One region of the Paenibacillus donghaensis genome, then DNA from elsewhere that is predicted to be linked to it. Evidence: riboswitches for the same ligand, from Rfam matches in the RefSeq annotation. Region 1 holds a riboswitch; each other region holds the start of a gene.
The links. Region 1 has a riboswitch for cyclic di-GMP ahead of B9T62_RS02590 (S-layer homology domain-containing protein). Riboswitches for the same ligand answer to the same signal wherever they lie in the genome.
Positions count from the first base shown of each region.

Region 2: another riboswitch for cyclic di-GMP. It lies ahead of B9T62_RS33815 (anti-repressor SinI family protein); the one in region 1 lies ahead of B9T62_RS02590 (S-layer homology domain-containing protein).
Region 3: another riboswitch for cyclic di-GMP. It lies ahead of B9T62_RS30115 (flagellar assembly protein A); the one in region 1 lies ahead of B9T62_RS02590 (S-layer homology domain-containing protein).

Region 1 is NZ_CP021780.1:642,702-650,421, forward strand. It holds gene B9T62_RS02560 (IS1634 family transposase) at 1-1,351, shown strand, start outside; gene B9T62_RS02565 (hypothetical protein) at 1,381-2,070, shown strand; gene B9T62_RS02570 (hypothetical protein) at 2,175-3,176, shown strand; gene B9T62_RS02575 (DUF3037 domain-containing protein) at 3,146-4,024, shown strand; gene B9T62_RS02580 (CHRD domain-containing protein) at 4,755-5,156, opposite strand; cyclic di-GMP riboswitch class I at 5,921-6,014, shown strand; gene B9T62_RS02590 (S-layer homology domain-containing protein) at 6,066-7,720, shown strand, end outside.
Region 2 is NZ_CP021780.1:7,467,162-7,474,881, reverse strand. It holds gene B9T62_RS33840 (hypothetical protein) at 757-1,989, shown strand; gene sipW (signal peptidase I SipW) at 1,993-2,580, shown strand; gene B9T62_RS33830 (TasA family protein) at 2,677-3,258, shown strand; gene B9T62_RS33825 (TasA family protein) at 3,309-3,908, shown strand; gene B9T62_RS33820 (helix-turn-helix domain-containing protein) at 4,178-4,510, shown strand; gene B9T62_RS33815 (anti-repressor SinI family protein) at 4,705-4,860, opposite strand; cyclic di-GMP riboswitch class I at 4,888-4,972, opposite strand; gene B9T62_RS33810 (2-oxoglutarate dehydrogenase E1 component) at 5,284-7,720, shown strand, end outside.
Region 3 is NZ_CP021780.1:6,648,595-6,656,314, reverse strand. It holds gene B9T62_RS30120 (flavin reductase family protein) at 1-65, shown strand, start outside; gene B9T62_RS30115 (flagellar assembly protein A) at 160-2,010, opposite strand; cyclic di-GMP riboswitch class I at 2,087-2,178, opposite strand; gene B9T62_RS30110 (FUSC family protein) at 2,401-3,501, opposite strand; gene B9T62_RS30105 (ABC transporter ATP-binding protein) at 3,819-4,925, shown strand; gene B9T62_RS30100 (ABC transporter permease) at 4,915-5,721, shown strand; gene B9T62_RS30095 (ABC transporter permease) at 5,718-6,542, shown strand; gene B9T62_RS30090 (ABC transporter substrate-binding protein) at 6,539-7,609, shown strand.

The sequences.
Region 1 (7,720 bases):
GTCTCTAGTGGCTGGGCCCTCTCTCCTCCTGGATTCGATTACTCAAGAGCTTGGCATTGAAAAACTGCTGAAGAAGTGTTTTCCGAACGACCATCAACAGGTGCTCTCCGTGGTCTATTTCCTGGTTCAACGGGGCCAGGCTTTAAGCCACTGCGAAAGTTGGTGTAAAGGCCACCTGCATCCATACTCCAAAGGACTGACCAGTCAGGCGATTAGTAAGCTACTTGCTTCTCAAACCGAAGATGCCAGACAAACGTTTTTCAAGCAATGGAGTCGCGTCATCACGGAAAAAGAATGCCTCTGTTATGACATCACTTCCGTTTCCTCGTATTCCGAACAGAATGAGTATGTGAAGTATGGATACAACCGGGACAAAGAAAAATTGCCCCAGATCAATATGGCGATGCTGTTTGGCCAACAAAGCCGACTGCCTGTCTATTACAAGCGTCTGCCTGGAAACATTACAGATGTGAGCACGTTGTCTAACTTTTTGAAGACGATGAACTTCTTGGGCAACGAAACACTTCATCTTGTACTGGATAAAGGATTTTACAGTAACGCCAATGTAGACGAGTTGTTTGCTGCGCACCATAAGTTTACGATGGGGGTTTCGATCCACCTCAAATGGGTGCAAGAAATTGTGGATGAGTTCCAGCCCGATATGCTGGATGTAGAGAACTACCGGAAGATCGGTGATGATGTCCTTTACGTGAGAACCAAACTGTACAAATGGGGGACTCAAGGAAAACGTTCGTATGTTCATGTTTATCATAACGCTCGTGCTGCCGCAGAGGACAGGGACGATTTTCATGAAAAGTTGCTTGAATACAAGGCAGAACTGGAGTCGGGACACAGAGTCAAAGAACACGAGTCGTTTTATCAGCGATATTTTATCATAAAGAATACCCCGGTGAGGGGGGTCAAAGTAAGATTCAATCCAGAAGCCGTGCAGGGCTATCGCAAGCGCTATGCCGGTTTTTTCATCCTGTTTACCACTGGCATTAAAAACCCCGCAACGGCACTGGATAGCTATCGAAATAAGGACGTCGTGGAAAACTGTTTTGATGATCTCAAGAACCAACTGGATATGAAACGGCTACGGGTTCATCATTCCTCGACCATGGATGGCCGGATATTTCTGCAATTTATAGCGCTCATCTATATCAGTGCGATCCGCAATACGATCCAAAAACATCCCTCGCTGGCGCATTTTACCGTGAAGGAACTGCTTGAGGAAATGGAGACGCTCTCCAAGATCACCTATTCGGGACGATATGGATCTATCTTTACCGAATCTACCAAGATGCATAAAGAGATCGCACGCATTTTTAATATAGACCTTAAAACCTAGTTATAATTTGCGGGGAATTCAGGTTCTTAATGAAAATTGATCAAAGTATTATACAAAAAGAAGGAGTGCAGGCTTATTATAATCGTTTTATTCTTATTTTTTTGAAGATATTGAGATTAAACGATATTAAAACTGAAGAAGGTAAGTATTATTCAAAGACTTATTTTTTGAGATTTCTACGAGAACAAGACGATGATCTATTCAAATTTACGTATAGATTTTTTGCCAGGGCAATCTTAAGAATTGAAACTGGAAAACCTATAATAAAACATTTTAAATATGTTATCTTTGTTGTCTTAAGTCGTCTATTTAACTTCCAAATCGATTTGAAAAGTGATGGATTTATGCAAGGAATGACTATCTCTACTCCAAAAGATGAGAAAGTATTGGTTAAAGAAAATACTTATATTTTTCATGATTTAAATATAGAACTCGATAGAGTTCATGGAGTTAAGGGTCAGACCCATACAGCCACTTTATACTTAGAAACCGTGTACCATTCTAAGACAGTGGAAAGTATCATAGAATACATAACTGGAGGAAGCAAAGAAAAATTAGAGGCATATGAAGAAAAACATTTAAAAGTAGCTTATGTAGCAATGACAAGGCCAACTGACTTATTATGTATATCTATGGATGAAGAAGTTTACTTAAAGAACTTAGAGCAATTAAGTACATTGGGGTGGGTTCATTATACTGAAGCTCTATCAATACAATAATCTTATCATACGTTCATTTTTTAATTCACAATTATTATATTCATAGTATATAAACTCTGCTAATATTAAATTAAATTTCTTCAGGCACACAAAGGGGGGATTCTGTGTTAGAACATATTGAAGTAGATGCGTTTGTTAAAGTACTAGGTGACAATACGGGCGGAATGAGTCGACCCGTTCAAGTAATTGGAAGCAACGGTAAGGAATATGTACTTAAAAATCAAAATGTTTATGACCCGTCACGTAGAACCTGGGTTGAATGGGATAGTATGTTTATTCAAGAGGTGCTAGTTCACCGTATTGCTAAACACTTTGGGATAACAGTACCCGATTGTGCTATTGCTAACGTTGATAGTATATTTCTTACACACGCTCCAGCCTTGAGGTTTACTCATAATTATGTTCCTGGCTTTCATTTTGCTAGTAATTTAGTAGACGGAGTCGAAAATAACTTGCGTGATGGTTATGAGACACTGTTAGCTTTGCGTAAACCGTACATAAAAAGACCTTGGTCATCTTTTTTTAATAATATTTCAAATAAGTCTGATGTTTCTAAGATCGTTATTCTTGACTTATTAACTGCAAACTTTGATCGTTTTGGTAATTTTGGGAATTTGATTATTGCTACTAATAATGGGGAACGTCTAATGTATTGCATCGATCACGGTCATTGCTTTTGGGGACCGGCATGGTCTAATCTTCAAAAAAGACAGTGTATGCTAAGTGTTTCCCAGGGTGGATACATTGATTTTTGGACAAAAGCATTGACTCAAAGTAGTGGCGGCGCATTTATGTCTGGTTTAGGTGAAATATTTCGGGCCTTAGATCAATATATCGATGTTGCAAACAATGAGGATCATTGTTTTTATGATATCGTTTTAGAAGCAGAAAAAATTACTCCTGCATTAATCGATAGCTGGTTTTCAGGAATTCCCGATGAGTGGTATAAAGACAAATTATCTCAAATTGATCATTACAAACACTTTATTATGAATCAAAAGCAACTATTAAGGGAATTATTGAATATAATGGCCGATAAGGGTGCTTTTCAAACTCACTTAGGGGGGGAACTAAAATGGAACGTAAAGCCTACTGGTACTCAGTAGTACAGTATTGTCCTAGTGATTTGCGAGGGGAAACAATCAATGTTGGGTTAATGTTGCATAGCCCTGAAGAAAATGCATTATTCCATTCGATTTTGGATGAAAGTTCCCCTAAGATTAGAGGATTACTACAGGATGAGGTTGCGTTTAAAACATTTAAAGTACAAAAAGACATATTTGATTATTTCATAAATTCTGTAATGTCAAGTCCATCACTCTTTACTCCAAATATAAATGATAAGAATTTCTTGTTACAAATACAAGAAAATTTACCCAGTCAATTTAAATTCTCTGAGCCAACATTCTCATTAACAAGAGACCCTAAACAATTATTCGAAACACTGACTAAGACATATATCGGTGAACTCCCTTCAAAGGATATTATCGTAGAGGAAATTGTTAGTAGGAATGTTAAGCAATACACAAAAGAAGTGTTTAATCAAAAAAAGTGGATAGGAACAAAGATAAAACCCAACGTAAAAATTCATCCAATAAAAGACATTAGTAATATGCACTTTACAGTTGATTATGTATTTAAAAATGGAGTGTGGAATCTCATTCAAACCTTTCCATCAAATTCAACTCCTGACAAACTAACAGAATGGTTTTCTAAAACAAACACAATGCTTGATAATTATAAACAGGACTCAGGATTCTTTTTAATATATGATCTAAATGATCACTTAAATAAAGATAGAACAATTGATGACATGGTTCACTTTTTTGAAAAGAAAGATAATAGGATTTCCCCTGTAGCAATTGAATCAGAAGCTTTTAATAAACTTTGCCTTAAAGTTGAAACTGAAGCAAAAGATATTACCTTATATGAATCAGAACTTATTGCTATGTAAAACTAAGAATTTTTGTAAGGCGTTGGTACAACCTCATTATAACGTATCTGTCGGACTTTCTCTGAGGAGAGAAGCCAGAAAATGCCTGTAGGATTTTGTCCTAAGCGTGGTCAAACGGATAAACCTCCGAAATAATAGTGATTGATTGGACGTAAAAAAGAGCAGGAATGTAAGGCTTCTGCTCAAATCTATTTGCTAACATTTTTGCTAACATGGCTGCATATACAAATTTCTGAACGCAGAGACTATAGAACACAAAAGGTGCCTTTAACCCGCATGGTTAAAGGCTTTATGCTCGAACTTCCCATAGCGTAGAAAAGGGTCTACGAAGACCATTTCAGGACTTAAAATCCTGCGGTAGGTAACTACAATACGGGTTCGACCCCCGTCCTCGACATCAGAACGTTTTAACCCGTTGCATCAACGTTAAATGAGCGTCAGGTATACGCTAATCCTGTGTACTTGCGCGAATACGGTTAGCTGACGCACAGAACTCGATCGCCTGCCGTTCATTACAAATGGAAGATTGTTTGGCCAGAATTACGAAGATTAGCGCTTACAATTCGTGGAAAAAGGTGTTGACACGGTTCGGCTCCATACCATTCCATTGCAAAAAGCATCGATCCAGTGGATCGATGCTTTTTGCATGTGGAGAGCGGTCGATTCTGCAACCAGCGTGAAGGTACTCTCTGCGTGAGGAGCACGTTTATTTCAATTATTCATGTATGATTTACGAAATAACTTGGCCGCGGATTTCTCCATTTGGATTTTGTATGGTGTGTACATTGACATAAGCATTGCCTCTTTCAAATTCACGGACTAGATCGCGGATCGTCTTCCCATTTAGAGGGCCGACTAAATCATTGCGAGTCAGAGTCCCACGAATAACTCCTCGTCTTACGGAAATTCCAAATTTCGACGGGCCGAATAGAAAGGCGACTACAGGACCGTTTTCACCTCTTCGCCCAAGATGAATATGGGCTTGTGTTACTCGGTTTATATTTCGGATGACAATTCTAAATACTAATTTATCACCAGCACGGTTAAGCTGAAAAAAAGCATTTCCTGTAGAGATTGTCCTTACAGGAGGGACTTCGTTTCTTCCTTTCAAGAAAGCCCTAAACGCTTTGATATTCCTCACCCCTTTTCGTTGATACGGTATTATATTCCGTGTGGAAGGAGGGGATTGTTCATCCGTCTAGGGTTGATGGATTTTTTGTGAATGAATAGGGGGATACTCGGGTGACATCAACGTAGGCAGCCCGTCTGATGTACTGCGAATTATGAGGTCCCCCTTTTTTTCCATATGTTGCTCGTCCGAGACTGTCATACCACACTGCGCGACAAGGAGACTTAGAATAACAAATGAAGGCTGCCACCAGTAACCCGCGCTTAACTTTCAGACTCTTGCGGACTCAGCAGCCCCTATTTGCTGTAAAAAGGCTGTTTTGCAGGATTAACGGACTCAGGAGCCCCTATTCAAGCGAAAATCCACTATTTAGGGCCTATTTTGCCGACATAGCGGCTATGCGGTCCGCTAGACTCCAAACCATGGCAGCAATGAGGAAATAGGAGCTATAGGGTCCGTTAGGACGTGGGTTATCTGAAGTTCGGGTGGGGGAGGGTTTGGGTTAAGGTAGCGTGATCCCACAACCTTCTCGAGTAACCTTCTATATCCTCGCAGGGTCCTAAGTAGTAACCGATTACTAAACTAAAGGCTGAGGACTGTCTTATCCGCACGATATGCGGTAAGATAGTCCCTTTTTACTCATTTTAATCCCATAAAAAGGTATAAATAGAACATCTTAATTTTACAGGAATAAATTCCGATAATGAAAGAGTCCTGTACATCAAAACTCGCACCTACAAAATCAAAAAGGGACATAAAAACCGAGTTTGGAACAAAGGCAAATCCGTACGAAAGTCGGAGACGCAAAGCCACGGGTCTACTTCATCCAAGGGAGGATGTTAAGACAGCCGGGCCACTCAAGGCACTTGGTTATTTGGCGTGCCTACAAATAGCGCTGGGGGAGAGAAGTGAATGAGGTTTAGAAGGGATATGAAGTTGTCGCGGTCGGTTGTGGCCGCAGTGGTGGCGGTGTGTATGCTTGCGGGGCTGTTCATCAGTAGTCTTAGCATGAAGGAGGTTTCGGCAGCCGGGACAGATCCGGGCAGAACGGACTATAGCATATCCGGAGACCGGATTGTATGGCTGGAAGCAGGTGCGAACGGTGTGAAACAGGTGTACGCGCTGAATCAGAGCAGTGGTGCAGGTACTGTGCTTACGACGAGTTCATCCGCCAAGGATGCGCCTTATATGAGCGGAAACGTTGCAGTGTGGGCGGATAAGGGAACGGAGCAGGAATCCTCCTTGAACTGGGACATCTATAGTTCCGATCTGGAGACAGGCACCCGCAGGAAGCTTAATCAGCAGTCCGGACAATATGGCAATCCAACTACGGATGGAGTTGGCGTGGTCTGGTATGAGCGCAAGCATTACGGCAGCATGATCTATCATGATCTGGCAACGGGCGTTGAAGCTGATCTCGGCGAAGGTCGATTCCCGGTGCTGGCCGGTGGAAATGTGGTGTATAAGAATGCCCGTGACGGAGGCCTCGGTCTGCTGAATTTGAGCAGCGGAGTTACGCGTGCGATTGTTAGCCTGGGCGGAGCTAGCTATGTGGACTGGTTTGTTTTTAACGGGAGCTATGTGCTGTTCAAGCAAAAAAACGGCGCCTCCGAGAGCAAATATGTGCTTATGAATATCAAGGATCTGACTGCTCAGCCTGTGGATCTCACTGAGATGAAGCCTGGAGGAACAGAGTATGCCTTCATGTCCATAGGTGAGGGGCAAGCGGTGTTTCAAGAGGAAGTGGACGGTGCTGTCACGCTGCAGCAAGTAAACCTCTCTACATATGCAGTAAAACCGCTGCCAGGATTAGAGCCGGGAGCAAAGCTGATCGGAATAAGCGGGGATAAGCTGCTCTATAGCAACAAGGATGACTACATAGAATCGATTGACTTGAAAGAAGGATCAACCAATCCAAGTCCGGAAACGACTCCATCCCCAGGCACAAACCCAGATCCTGGAACAAACCCAGATCCTGGCACAAGCCCAAATCCAGGTACAAGCCCAAATCCGGGAACAAACCCAAATCCAGGTACAGCCCCGAACACGGGTTTAATCCCGGAAGTGAAGATCCCTGTGGTAACCGGAGCCAAGGATAGTCAGGTAATCGGAAGTGCTGGAGGTACCTTGTCCGTACTGAATGGCTGGGCGCGGCTGGAGATTTCAGCAGGAACATTCCCGGACAACACCAGCGTAAGCTTGGCTCAGGCTGAGCTGGAGACAGAGGTACTGCTCGACTCAAGTGGCCACAAACTGCTGAAGGCAGGTTCCGCCTGGCAGGTACAAGCAAGTGCTCCATTCCTAATTCCGGCCAAGCTGGCGGTAGGGTATCCGAAGGAAGAACCTTGGACGGCAGAGCGTGAGAAGCTTGGAATCTACAGCTACAATCCGGCAAAAGGCATCTGGAGCTATATTGGCGGAGTGACTGCGGCGGAAGACGGCTTCGTAGAGGCCAGGATTGCAGCTTCTGGACTGTATGCGATAATGCTGCGCGAAGCTAAATTCACAGATATGTCAGGCCACTGGGCACAGCAAGCCGTAGAGGTGCTGGCGGCAAGAGGAATTGT
Region 2 (7,720 bases), 1.7 Mb from region 1:
AAGCCACATTCGAGTGGACTAAAGCGTATGGACGAATACTCACCCAGAGAGGAAATTCCTGCAAAAATACAGGCATTTCCTCTGCTCTTCTCCTTGTTCACCGAATTCCTGCATTAGTGCAGGTTTTCCGGCAGATAGTCCTGCGAACCCGCGCTGGAGTTGTAAAAGCCTGCACTTTTGCAGGCTTCGGGTCCCCATGACCGTTTTCACAAGAAAAAAACTGTAGAATTGCAGGCATTTGGAGCAGTAGCTGAGAGTATAGGGGCGCGCTGAGCTTGAGGCCGGCGGTCTTGCGCTGCTCCTGTGGTCGTCCTTGCTTATTGCCGGTTCCGGTTCCAAACATTATCCTCCCCCCTGCTTTACAGATCAAGGACATGCCGGGTATGAACTTCTGAAACGCTGGGCTATTCGTGACAAAGGGCAGAATCCGAAGTTGAAAAGATTACTTGCAGACAAACATTTTCGTTCTTTATTAAGAATATTTCATGTAAATTAATGATTATAGGAGATAGTACGCGAAAAACAGATATATTCGTTCTTTATAAAGGAATTTTAGCCTTAGATCGCGTTTTTCATTTCTTGGGTCTTTAGTGTATGCTTTGCTTACGAAGTTGTTCTTTATAAAGAACACTTATAGCGAATAACGAACTTTTGCATATCAGAACCATCACGAGAGGAGGCCTTCCTCTGTACCCAAGAGCAGCCAGAAAAAGAACACGCAAGAAGAAAACCGGCCTGCGGGTGCTGCAATCAGGCATGGCAGTCTCCATCCTTCTCTTCTATACTTCCAGCCAGATCGGGAGCACTTATGGCGGTTACAGTTCGGGGCAGCAGTTGGACAATCCGATAGAGCTGTGTGAAGTGTTCCCCGGTCAAATCAAGCAGCTGCTCAGCGAGTTCAGCGGCCATATCCAGCGGATCGCCCTGCTGAAGGCAGCACTCGCCGGACACTCACCTGCTGTAGACATCGGAGATGCTTCCGATATCAGCGGACTGTCCTTGGACGAATTAGAGCAGACCGCAGCGCTCCTTAGCTCGCAAATGTCTGCAGCCAATGCCGGTATAGCTGCCATAGAACAGCAGCGCAGCGTGAACAGGGACATTTGGCAGCAAATTCTGCAGGAGCTTGGCAGCGCAGCGCAGCTGCTGGCGCAAATTGGAGGATATATGATCGAGCTTGAGCCAGGCTGTCTGGAGATCCGTGACGCACAGTTCTTCCAGGAATTCGAGCAGCATGTCAATCAGAGCGGGGTGCTGTCCGAGCCGCTGATGGATACGCTGAACGGAATCCTCCGCTATTTAACCTCCATTCAGCAATGGGGCAGCGTTTCTCCCGGCATCATGTTCAGCGGCAACCAACCGCCGGATGAAACCACCGGCTACTTCAGTTCTGGAGCAGCTTATCCTTCAGCTATAAGCGCAGCGGGGGCCGAAGGCCCGGCAATGTCAGCACAGCTGCTCTCCAGTTATGAGCAACTGCAGGCAGAGCTGGAGAACAGCGGCAAGCGCCTGGCATCCAGCCTGGACAGCTTGCACAGCCGCCAGCAGCAAGTGGAGGAAGCCCGGACCGCACTACTGGAGCAGGAGAAGCTGGAGGAAGCCCGGAAGGCTGAAGAAGCTCGGAAAGCCGAAGAAGCCCGGAAGGCTAAGGAAGCCCGGAAAGCCGAAGAAGCCCGGAAGGCTGAGGAAGAGCAGAAATTACAGAAAGACAAAGACAAAGAACAGCCTGCAGCGGTGAACGAAGAACAAGCTGCGGACGACAACAGCAAACCAACTGTGACCCCTACTCTCGATGATGAACTGACCGTTCCTGAGCCCGTAGCTCAAGAACAGCCCAGCCCATCGCCCGGGACGGCAGCCGGCGAAACACCGAATGGACCGGCTGAACCAGCAGCAGACTTGGCAGAGAACACTCCACAGGCCACGCCTGCACCAGCCGAAGCTCCAACTCCAACTCCAACTCCTATTCCCGAAGAAGGCGGCGAATGAACGATGCGTGTCAAAAAAATAATTACCAATACCCTGACCACCCTGATGTTTATGCTGTTTCTGGTCCTGGTGGTTGCCGTGGTCATCTCCAAAGCCTCCGGCGGTGAGCCTTCGCTCTTCGGCTATCAGATCAAAACCGTACTATCCGGCTCCATGGAGCCTGGCATCCATACCGGTTCTGTAGTTGCGCTGAAGCCCGGCGGTGACATGACCCGCTTCCAGAAAGGCGATGTGATCACCTTCATGGATGAGGAGAGCCGGCTGATCACCCACCGTATTGTTGATGTGCAGATGAATTCCGCGCTGAATCAAGCTACCTATACCACCAAAGGCGATGCCAATGATGCCGCCGATTCTGCTCCTGTTTTCTCGACTAATGTCGTAGGCCAATATACCGGAATTACTGTGCCTTATGTCGGTTATGCCATGAATTTCGCCGTCTCCAAAGCAGGCAGTATTCTGCTGATGATTGTTCCGGGGCTGCTGCTGTTGCTCTACGCGCTTTACACCTCCTGGAAGGCCGTATCCGTGCTGGAGCGCAAAAACAGTGTGCCTGCCGCCGCAGAAACCGTGCCCGATCCGCTTCATTAATTCGTTGTCTCCTCCCGTTTACGTAACGTGGAGCACACATATGCATCGCCGCAAGACCAGTCTTATAATTCAGAAGCACAAGAGAGGGTTGAACAAATGAATGTAAAGAAAACACTGGGTCTTGGTGTCGTTTCAGCAGCTTTGGGCCTGACCCTGATCGGCGGCGGCACCTTCGCTTATTTCAGCGATACCGCCCAGACCAACGCTGCTTTTAACAACGGAACATTGAGCCTGACCTCCGATCCATCCATCTTCGTGAACCTCAACAATCTGAAGCCCGGGGACACCATTAACAAAACGTTCTGGCTGAAGAACGACGGCTCTCTGGACATCACCAAGGTGCTGCTTAAGACTGTACCTACCGTAAACGATCTGAACGGCAATAACGGCAGCCACAATCTGAAGGAAGATATCATTGTTACGATTATGATCAATGATGACAAGAACAGTATCCCTGTCCTGGTCAAATCGCTTGCCGATCTGGAGAAAATAACACCTGATCTGGTCAAAACCGGCTTATGGGGCGAAAAATCAGGGATCAAGGCAAATACCAGCGACAAGCTGTACGTGAGCTTTTTCTTCAAAGAAAACCTGACCCCGCAGAATTATTATCAAGGCGACGAGTTGAACCTGACCTGGACCTTCGAGGCAAGCCAAGGAGCAGGCGTCTACAAATAAAACAATACAAATTTAATAAATCAATATAAATCTAAGGAGGAAACATCAATATGGGTATCAAAAAAACACTGGGTCTTGGCATAGCATCAGCAGCTCTGGGATTGTCTTTAATCGGGGGAGGCACCTTCGCCTACTTCAGTGATACTGCACAAACAACCGCAACCTTCGCGGCCGGAACCCTCGACCTGAACACTGATCCTACCCAGTTTATTCCACTCAACAATCTGAAGCCCGGCGATATCGCCGTCCGCAGCTTCAAGCTTAAGAATGACGGCTCCCTGGATATCAAAGGGCTAAGCCTGAAATCGGAATATACGGTAACGAACCGCGAAGGTGCACCGGCCAATGCGGACGATCTAGGCAAACATTTCAAGATCCATATTCTCAAGAGCAGCTATACGAGCGGAGCAATTACTAACCAGATTGAGACTACCCTTACTTTCGCTGAACTGAAGGCCTTGAATACCTTGAATCTCACTACGCTGCCTGAATTCAGCAACGGCATTGCAGCCGGGTCCTCCAAGGATTTCAAAGTAGCCTTTGAGTTTGCCGACAACAACGCTGACCAGAATGAATTCCAGGGAGACGGCATCAGCCTGAGCTGGACCTTCAACGCCCTGCAGGGCTTGGGGGAAATTAGAACAAATTAATAACCCTCTTATAAAAAACGGCAGATCCAAGCCCTAGTCCGGGCCGGAGCTGCCGTTTTTTTAGCAATGATACGCGCATTACCTGAATTTCCACGCGCTTTGTCGGAATTGCCGATATTTGTTATACTAGACAAGTGGAAACGGCTTCGCCGTCCTTTTATAGGACGGGGCGTTTCAGCGAGAAATATAAGGATGATTTATAACGTAAAACATATAAATCCTTATATTTACAAAAAGTACGGAGGGGCGTTGTTATCGTGCCTGATCATATGGGAGGCCGCATCCACCATCTCCGTCTGGAGAAGGGGCTGTCGTTGTCCGAGCTTGCAGACAAGGCTAATGTAGCGAAATCGTATCTGAGCAATGTCGAAAGAAATATTCAATCCAATCCCTCCATTCAGTTCATTGAAAAGATCGCCGATGCGCTTCAGGTATCTGTACATGCTCTGCTATACGGCGAGGTGGCCGAAGACGGGGAGTCCCCGTTGGATGCCGAATGGTTCGGGCTGGTTCAGGAAGCGATGGCTTCAGGTATAAGCAAGCGGGAATTCAAGGAATTCCTCGACTATCAGAAATGGCGCCTGGAACACAAGGACAAGTAGAAACGGCTTCGCCGTCCTCTGCAAGAGGCGGCATCCGTTTCTGCGAGAAAGAGAAGGCTAATTTCATTGCGCGATGCATATAAATTCTTATCTTTTTAAAAATACTTCAGCCCTTGGTCGTAAACCGGAAGAGGCACAGCGACGAATCGCTGTGCCTCTTCTGGTATGCAACATCCCAGAGCTCTTCACCCGTCCTACACAATGACACGGCAAGCTTTCTCTGCAAAAAAGCGGCGGATCTCCTCTGCTTGTATGCCAGCCTTCTTGGCTACCAGCATGAGGTGAATCCATTCCGCATCCAGATCCATCGTCTTCAGAACTCCATCTTTCCCCTGGTTGGACTTATCCAAAAAATCTCCTCCTAGATTTCCGCGTCCCCAGGCAGTCCGGCTGTCTTAGTATTTCTACCTTAGACCCGCGACTTTGTGCCCCTGTCTTTCGGCAGGTTTACCCTTTACTGGACCCTTTGCATGAAAGGATCTGGCTAATGATTATAAAAAACCGTTATCCGCAAGTACATTATACAAGATCAATACGGAAAAGTGTGTCGTTTTCTGGAATTTTTTTCATTGATTCAAGCGGAAAATTCTATCATATTTTGGCATAGTTATAGAAATATAGAGAATGCAAGATGAACCATATCGTTTTGCGAACGGATTGGACGAAAGTATGAATTGATTACAGGGCCTGAAAGTAGCACAATAAGGTAAGGAATGAAACCGCAATCATTGCAGCTCCGAATATCGGAGTTCATCCGTTGGGAGGATCTATCCATGGCAGCTAATGAGCCCTATAACGAATCCGTTTGGACCAAGTATTATGGACCCAACCTGGGCTATATTCAGGAGAAATACGACCAGTTTCTTAACGACCCCGCCTCGGTAGAGGCCAATTACCGCGAACTGTTTATTCTATCAGGGCCACCGCCGCTTACGGCCGGTGCCGACCAGCCTCCTCAGCCTGTACCTACGGGCGATACAGCATGGCTGAAGAAGGCAGTCAAAGCCTCCAAGCTAATCACCAATATTCGAATATATGGCCATATGGCCGCTAATATCGACCCGCTGGAGCGGGATCACAATCCGATGGCCAAGTGGCTCGATCATGAGACCTACGAGCTGACCCGTGAGGACCTGATGGCCCTGCCTGCATCGCTGCTCTGGGAGAATGCACCCAAGAATGTGCGCAACGGCTGGGATGCCGTGCACCGCATGCGGCAGGTCTATACGCAGACGATTGCCTACGAGTTCGGGCATGTTCACGGGGAAGAGGAGCTGCGCTGGCTGAACAGCCAAGCCGAATCGGCCAGTTCCCCTGCTCCGCTGAACAACAATGAGCGCAAAGAGCTGCTGAAGCGCCTGATCGAGGTAGAACAATTCGAAACGTTCCTGCACAAGACCTTCGTGGGCCAGAAGCGATTCAGTCTGGAAGGCAACGACGCGCTTGTGCCGATGCTTGACGAAATCGTACGCGCCGCCGCCCATGACGGTGCAGAGCATATCCTGATGGGCATGGCCCACCGGGGACGTCTTAATGTGCTGGCCCATATTTTGGGCAAGCCTTATGATATTATTTTCTCGGAATTCCATCACTCTCCGAATAAGGAGCTGTTCCCTTCCGAAGGGTCGATGGGCATTAACTACGGCTGGTCCGGCGATGTGAAATACCATCTGGGTGCCGACCGTGCCGTACGTGAAGGCGAGACTGTCCGCACCCGGCTGACGCTTGCCAACAACCCAAGCCATCTGGAGTTCGTCAACCCTGTGGTCGAAGGCTTCACCCGTGCTGCCCAGGAGGACCGCAAGTCACCCGGATTGCCGAAGCTCGACACCAGCAAGGCTATGGCTGTGCTGATGCATGGGGATGCTGCTTTTCCAGGAGAAGGCATCGTAGCCGAGACGCTGAACATCGGCAAGCTGCATGGGTATCAGAATGGTGGAACGATCCATATCATCGTCAACAACCGCATAGGCTTTACTACAGAGAGCGAAGATTCCCGATCAACCCATTATGCAAGTGATCTGGCCAAAGGCTACGAAATTCCGATTGTCCATGTCAACGCTGACGACCCGGAGGCCTGCATCTCCGCCGTGCGGCTCGCCAGCGCTTACCGCAATCTGTTCAAGAAGGATTTCGTGATCGACCTGATCGGCTACCGCCGTCACGGCCACAATGAAATGGATGATCCGGAAACTACGCAGCCTGTCGTGTATGGCAAGGTGCGCAACCATCCTACCGTCTACAATGTGTACGCCGAGCGCCTGAAGCAGGAGAAGGTGGTTACAGAGGGCGAAGTGAAGCTTATGAATGCCGAAGCGGAGAAAGTCTTGCAGCAGGCTTATGATAGGATGAAGGAAGGCAAGCACAAGAATGCGGAAGCCAAAACAGCGGTAGCCATCCAGACGCAGCGTCCTGCTGAAGCTCCCACTGCTGTGCCGCTTCCCCAGCTGCAGCAGATCAACCGCGAGCTGCTGACCGTTCCAACCGGCTTCAAGGTCTATCCGAAGCTGGAGCGGATTCTGCAGCGGCGCAAGGATGCGCTGAATGAAGGCGAGAAGGTCGATTGGGCGCTGGCCGAGACGCTGGCCTTCGCCACCATTCTGAAGGATGGCACCCCCATCCGCCTCAGCGGCCAGGATTCACAGCGCGGCACCTTCGCCCACCGCCATCTGGTGCTGCATGACAGCGAGAACGGCGAGCTGTTCTCACCACTGCACCAGCTGAGTGAATCCCATGCTTCCTTCGGCGTGTACAACAGTCCGCTGTCCGAGGCTTCAGTGCTGGGCTACGAATACGGCTATAATGTATTTGCGCCGGAGACGCTGGTCATCTGGGAGGCGCAGTATGGCGACTTCGCCAATGCCGCACAGGTTATTTTTGACCAGTTCATTGCGGCTGGACGCGCCAAATGGACCCAGCGCAGCAATCTGGTAGTGATGCTGCCTCACGGCTATGAAGGCCAGGGGCCAGAGCATTCCAGCGGCAGGCTGGAGCGTTATCTGCAGTTGTCCGCCGAGGAGAACTGGACCGTAGCGAACCTGACCAGCGCCTCGCAGTATTTCCATCTGCTGCGCCGCCAGGCAGCCCTGTGCGGCAAGGAGAATGCCCGCCCGCTGGTCATCATGACGCCGAAGAGCCTGATCCGCAACCCGCGCAGCACTTCGCCGGGAACAGAGTTCGGCACCGGGCAGTTCCATCCGGTACTCCCTG
Region 3 (7,720 bases), 2.5 Mb from region 1:
ATGCGGCGGTTGGGCGGATTTTTGATATGGACAGACCGGTGTACCGGCCGGAAAGCGAAGGCTGAGACCGAGGCAGATAAGCAAGTATTTCGCCTGTATCTGAACCTTCTGGTTCTCGCAGCAACGAAAGCCGCTCCCTTCGGGGGGCGGCTTGGCCTATTACACCCGCCGCATGCTCTGGACGGTAAATACGGTATTCTCGACAGGCACGATAATTTCCTCCGAATATCGTCCCACCGTAACCCGGCCTTCATACATCCGGCGGACGGAGATTTGCTCTCCGGCCTTCAGTGCCGAGGGGGCACTCGACTTGCCGCCTACAGTCTGCGCCGTTATGGTTCCGGCAGCTTCCAGGCTGGAGCCGCGGCAGACCGCATCTTCCCCCGCGAACGAAATGTCGCCTGAGGAGAACAGGCTGCTCTGCAGAATGCCTTCCTTGTGAATATAGATATCCCCGTTTGACTTAAGCGTGCTGTTATTGCACTGCGGGATATCAATCTGCACCTTGACCTCCTGCATGCGGGCAACCCCGCTGTACAGATCCTTCAGCAGCTTCAGGAAGGCGGAAAGCACGGAATCCTGGAAGAAATCGATATGCTGCGTCGGCCGCAGAAAAACCTCAAGCAGCTGCTTAAGTTGGTCAGTGTCCTGATGATAGGTGTTCCTGATATTGGAGAGCACGTTCAGCAGATCATGAATCAGACCCGGAATCATATTGAATTTGCTTTCCAGCAGCAGCAGGATCACCTGCCCGTACTTTACCGTCCGCCGCTGCGACTCCAGTGTCTCCGTCAGCACACGTGCGGCCTCGCGCAACAGACGGCTATCCTCAAGCAGCAGCTTGGAGATTGTATAGAGGCGGTTGTACAGGACCCCGAAATACCCGGAATACAGCTGGCTGTTAACGACATTGCCGCGTACAAGGATACTGCCTGTAGCCGTAATGGTTGAGTTATAGACATTTCCATAGATATAGATGTTGCCCAGCGATTCGAGGATCATATTATCCTCAACATCGTTATGTACAATGATATCGCCCGAAAAAACAATATTGCCGGTCTTGATGTTCACATTGCCGGGAATAACATAAGCTGTGGAAATGTCGAAATATTTCACATGATTACCCGTTATCCGGGGTCTCCCTTCCCTAAGCGCTGTAATCTCGTTGCTGGGAAGCAGCAGGGTGTGATCTTTGGCAACCACCTTGATATCCGTGGGTGGGGCTGCAGGCAGAATCCCGCCAAACACATCATACCCGGGGAGGCCCGCTTCAGGAGGGTGCTTGCGTGCGATCACATCACCTCTTTGGGCAGAGGGAATCCGCAGATGGTTGCGGTAGTCGACCGAACCTTCGATTTCACAGAAGGCGTTCTCCACCGTTTCCGCAAAAAACAGCTCCAGTCTGGCATCCGCTCCAGGAACAGGAGCCTTGCCCATGGCTATGCAAACGGGCTGATGGGTGGGGCTGCTCAGCTCCGCGTAAAGTGCAGGAATGTTAAGAGTATGAGAGATGGAGGTTTTCTCGAAATCAGCGATTACCTGTTCGAGGGTAAGCGTGGAAATCAGTGACCCGGAATCCTGTTCTGCCTGGACGGAAACATGGCTGCCCGCAGGGCAATCGACCAGCCTCCAGGCGAAGCGGTCCTTATGATGCAGGGTGAAGAAGGCTTGCAACTTATCCTCTGAGACCGAAATGCTGTATTGCGGCGGCTCTTCAATTGCCCAGCTGAGCCTGCTGACAGAAGTAACTGCGGCAGGTTCGAGGACAGGCTGCTGGTCGATCTTCAGGGTCACAGGCGCAATGGCGGTAATGACAGCCGGCTTGCCGCCGGATAGGGGGGAGGTGATGAAGATTTGGTTGTTCTGAATGACGATCATCCCATTGGCGGAATCATCGGTAGAGGGGCCGTCCGGCATAGGGGAAGCGGCATCAGGGCTGGAAGCGTCGTCGTCGATCTTAAGCTGGTCAATGAGTTCATTTAAATACTCTTCCGAGACGGGCTGTGGCATGTATATTCCCTCGCTTTGTCGTATAATCATGGCATCCGGACATAAAGACACGCAGTAATCTGCGGATGTTCGTCTTCTTGGCGGCTTGGCAGCCATGAATGCCTTGTTGGCATCTTTAGGCCCATTGCTTTGCGTCCTACTCTTTCAAGTAGTTTGCCTTTGAATAAATGGATCAATCCTATACTCAGCACAACCATTTTCCGACTGAAATCGACATTTTTGATGGTATATCTGGTACAAAAGCTATATTGAATTCTTGTAAACATCCTTTATTCTAGTTCTTTAGTCGCTAATTTACAAGTTGCAATCTTGGATTATATAACAAACAGGCGTCTCCGGTGTGGAAACTCCAGAAACGCCTGTTGCTGCTCTAACAACTTCTATGCGATACTACAGCTTATGGGACAGACCCTTCTTGAGGAAAAAGAGGGCGCGCGCAGCTTCCGCTGCGACCGGCCGCGGCACAATCTGGGTGGCGGCGTATTCGGCGCGTTCGATTTCGTCCAGCACCCGATTGAGATGAGAGAAGACTGCGCCGAGATCGCGGATCGAATTCAAAGAGCAGTTCCCCTGAAGATCTGCGAAGCTCTGCTGCTGCAGAGCGCGGGCCTTGCGCAGGGCATCAGCCAGCGGCTGTTGGTTATCCGCACCGCCGAAGGCTGATGTTGCATAATGACCGATACAGTCGGCGGTTGCCTGCAGAACCTCAGCCATCCAGTCCGATGCGGCATGATGTCTGGGCAGAAGCTTCATCTCGGTGTGAATGTCCTGAACGTAGGTCTGAACGACCTTCATATGGCCTGTAGTAATGGAGAGGCGGCTTAGCTGGCCCCGGCACTGCACATGGGCTACCGTGAAATGCATTTCCTTCTGCTGCTGCACACTGCGCGAGAGCCGAGCTCCGGCCTTCGCGAGTGTCTCTTTGGCCTGCGCAGCGTCCCGGCTGCCGGGTACCAAGGCACGCAGCGCATCCGCCAGCAGCAGGCTTCCATCCAGCACGAGGCTTTTGACTTTGATGAAGCCCTTTGGCGGAACCACAATCATATTTATAGCCAATGCGATCAGCACGCCGATCAAGGTTTCCGCGACCCGCCACATGACATAGTGGTCCTGGTAGAAGGTGAGGGCAAGCACGGAAGTGACGCCAACCTGGGACACGGCCTGGATATTAATCCGGCAGGCTGTGGCCACCCCGATGCCGATCAGCAGAATCAGTAGAATCGAAAGAGCGCCCACATCAAGGAACTGGCCAACGACCAGGCTGACCACACCGCCCAAAATGATGCCGATCATGCGGTAGATGCCTTTCTCGAAGGAGGCCTTGACCGTGCTCTGGGTAATCAGAATCGCCGCCAGTGGCGCGAAATACAAATAACCGTCACCATACAGGCTGTGGACTGCAATCCAGGATAACGAAGCAGCCAGTGTAATTCGTATCATATACAGGGATAATCCATATTTTTCAAGGCGGTCTTGTAACCCCTCGTTCATCTTAGTCAGCTTCTTTCGCGAAAAATTTAGATAAAATGCACTGTTTTCATACTTTTTCATTATAGCACTCGAATTCACGGCAAAAAGGACTAATATTTTACGAACTTGTTAAGAATGAGCCGGTGAATTTGACATTGTAAACTATGGCATATCATGGAGCAATCCTATATGCTATAACTGATACGGCGTGCCCTGATGGGACAGGCCTATGTTGTTTGCTTAAGCAGGCTGCGGCTGCACCCCGGATTGCCGCCCGCAGGAAGCGGGTAAAATAAGATGTATTACATAAGTAAGGGAGGTTGTTAGCTATCGCTGCAATGGAGGAAACGATCATATCCTTTGAAGAGGTTGTCAAGCAATATGACGATGAGGAGCCGGTACTGAAGAGCGTCAGCTTCGAGATTGAGCGGGGCAAATTCTATACTCTGCTGGGACCCTCGGGCTGCGGAAAAACAACCATTCTACGGCTGATTGCCGGCTTCGCCGAGCCAACGGCCGGTTCGATCTATCTGAATGGCAAAGTAATCAATCACATTCCCGCCAATGAGCGGCAGGTTAATACAGTATTTCAGGACTACGCCCTGTTTCCGCACCTGAATGTATTTGAGAATGTGGCTTTTGGACTGCGCATCAAAAAAATGAAGAAAGAAGTGATCGCCCAAAAGGTGCAGGAAGCGCTGCGTTTCGTTAACCTTGTAGGCTATGACCAGCGCGGCATTACGGAAATGTCCGGCGGCCAACGGCAGCGCGTGGCGATCGCCCGTGCCATCGTCAATGAGCCGCAGGTGCTGCTGCTGGACGAGCCGCTGTCGGCGCTTGACCTGAAGCTGCGCACGGAGATGCAATATATTCTGCGGGAGATGCAGCAGCGGCTGGGCATCACCTTTATCTTCGTTACCCATGACCAGGAAGAGGCGCTGGCGATGTCCGACTGGATCTTTGTCATGAACAAAGGCAGAATCGAGCAGAGCGGCACACCGAACGACATCTACGATGAGCCGATTAACCGGTTCGTGGCCGACTTCATCGGGGAGTCCAACATCGTGCCTGGCGTGATGATCGACGACTATCTGGTCGAGTTCAACGGACACCGCTTCGAATGCGTCGATGCCGGGCTGAAGCGCAATGAGTCGATCGAGGTTGTTATTCGCCCCGAAGACCTGGAGATAGCTACTGTAGAGCAGGGCAAGCTGAAGGTGCGCGTGGATTCCCAGCTATTCCGGGGCGTACATTACGAGATCAGCTGTTATGATGAGTCCGGCCATGAATGGCTGGTGCATTCTACGCGCAAAGTAACGGTGGGCACGGAGATCGGGCTTTATTTTGACCCGGAAGCCATTCATGTTATGCGTTTCGGTGAAACGGAGGAAGAGTTCGACAGACGACTGGAAGCTTATGCCGAGGTGGAGAGCCATGAACAATAAGGGCAAGCCGGTCTATCTCATCCCTTATTATTTATGGATTGCCTTGTTTGTCATAGCTCCGGTAGTGCTGGTAATCTACTATTCCCTGTTCGATCTGGACGGCAATTTCACGCTGAACAATTACGTCAACTTCTTCACACCCGTCTACCTGCGGATGACGCTTAATTCGTTCTGGTATGCGTTCCTGATCACAGCGTTCTCGCTGCTGGTGGCCTATCCGGCGGCCTATCTGCTGACCCGTACGAAGCACAAGCAGCTGTGGCTGCTGCTGATTATTCTGCCCACCTGGATCAATCTGCTGCTCAAAACCTATGCTTTTATCGGGATCTTCGGCACTTTCGGACCGGTTAACGCTTTCCTTGACCTGTTTGGAATGGGGGAGCAGCAGATTCTGTTTACGGGCTTCAGCTTTGTCTTTGTGTCGGTTTATATCTTCATCCCGTTTATGATTCTGCCGATCTACAGTGCGCTGGAGGAGCTGAATCTGTCGCTGCTTGATGCGGCCCGCGATCTGGGCGCTTCCGGGTGGACGACGTTCCGCAGGGTTATTTTTCCGCTGACGATTTCGGGTGTGCGATCTGGCTGTATGGCGGTGTTCATCCCCGCGCTGTCGCTGTTTATGATTACACGCCTGATTGCAGGCAGCCAGGTTATTACGCTGGGAACTGCGATTGAGCAGCACTTCCTGGTTACCCAGGACTGGGGCATGGGTTCAACGGTTGCCGTGTTCCTGATTGCCATTATGGCGCTGTTCATGATTGTAACGGGCGGTTCGCGGAAAGGGGTGCAGAAATGAGAAAACAAAACCGGTTCGCCCATCTGTATCTGGTTCTGGTGTTTGCCGTTCTGTATGCGCCTATCTTCTATTTAATGTACTATTCGTTCAACAGCGGGGGTACGATGCACGGCTTCGAGGGCTTCACGCTCGATTACTACCGTGAGGTGATTCAGGATACACGGCTGATTATTATCGTAATTAATACGCTGGTGATCGCGCTGCTGTCTTCTTCGATTGCGACGCTGATTGCTATTGTAGGCGCGCTGGCGATCCAGCGCATCCGCAGCCGCCGGGGCAAAAACTCGCTGCTGTCACTGAACAACGTGCTGATCGTCAGCCCTGACGTAATTATCGGGGCTTCGTTCCTGATCCTGTTCACGATTGCCGGGGTCAAGCTGGGCTTCGTCTCCGTGCTGCTGTCGCATGTGGCCTTCAGTGTACCGATTGCCGTGCTGATGATTCTGCCGCATCTGCAGGAGATGAGCCCGACGCTGACGGATGCGGCGCGTGATCTGGGTGCAAGCCGCCGCGATGTGCTGACCAAGGTCATTCTGCCGATTATCAAGCCGGGGATCTTCAGCGGATTCTTCATGGCGCTGACCTACTCGCTGGATGATTTCGCGGTCACGTTCTTCGTCACAGGCAACGGCTATTCCACCTTGTCGGTTGAGATTTATTCCAGAGCCAGACAAGGGGTGTCCCTGTCCATCAATGCGCTGTCGACGATGATCTTCCTGTTCACCATTCTGCTGGTGGTCGGCTATTATTTCCTGACCCGCCGCAAAAGCCGTCCGGCCGCGGTATCCGAATCGGTTGCCGAAGTGGGGGTGCCTAGATGAAACAACTGGTAAACACGTTTCTGGCCATCTTTATCGTGGCCTTCGCGCTGATGTATCTCGGCTCCTGGATGAACAAAAGCGAAGGCTACTCCGGCGGCAACACGCTGACCATCTACAACTGGGGCGATTATATCGAGCCGGAGCTGCTGAAGGAATTCCAGGAGGAGACCGGGATTACGGTCATCTACCAGACCTTTGATTCGAATGAAGCGATGCTCACCAAAGTGGAGCAGGGCGGAACTACCTTTGATGTGGTGATCCCGTCGGACTATGCAATTGCCAAGATGAGAGAAGAGAAGCTGCTGCTGCCGCTCGACCATAGTAAACTGAGCAACCTCGGCAATATAGATCCGCGTTTCATGGATCTGTCGTTCGACCCTGGCAACGAGTTCTCAGTGCCGTATTTCTGGGGGACGGTGGGGATTATCTACAACCCCGGGCTGACCGAAGGGATTGATTTCAGCAGCTGGGATTCACTGTGGGACAGCAGGCTGAAGAACAAGATTCTGCTTGTCGACGGTGCACGCGAGGTGATGGGCATGGCGCTGAACAGTCTGCACTATTCGGTTAATGACCAGAATGAGCAGCATCTGCAGCAAGCGCTCAGCAAGCTGAACACACTCTCGCCGAACGTCAAGGCGATCGTCGGCGACGAGATCAAGATGCTGCTCGCCAATGAAGAAGCCGCTGTAGGCATTGTCTGGTCCGGCGATGCGTCCGAGATTATGGACGAGAACGACAAGCTGGATTATGTGGTGCCGGAGGAAGGCTCGAACAAATGGTTCGACAATATGGTTATTCCGCGCACCGCCGCCAACGTGGAAGGCGCGCACCAGTTCATCAACTTCATGCTGCGCCCGGATGTGGCCGCCAAGAATGCCGACTACGTCGGTTATTCCTCGCCGAACCTGCCCGCGCTTGCGTTGCTGCCGGAGGAGACCTCGGGCGATACGCGCTTCTATCCACCCGCCGAGCTAACCGACCGCCTGGAGGTATACGATAACCTCGGCAAAAAAATGCTCGCCCATTACAACGAGCTGTTCCTGAAGTTCAAGATGCATAAGTAGAATGCGGCGGAACAGTCTGGGGAAAGTAGCGGTAAGAGCAGGAGCAGGAGTAAGAGCAAGAGCAAGAGCAAGAGCAAGAGCAAGAGCAAGAGCAAGAGCAAGAGCAAGAGC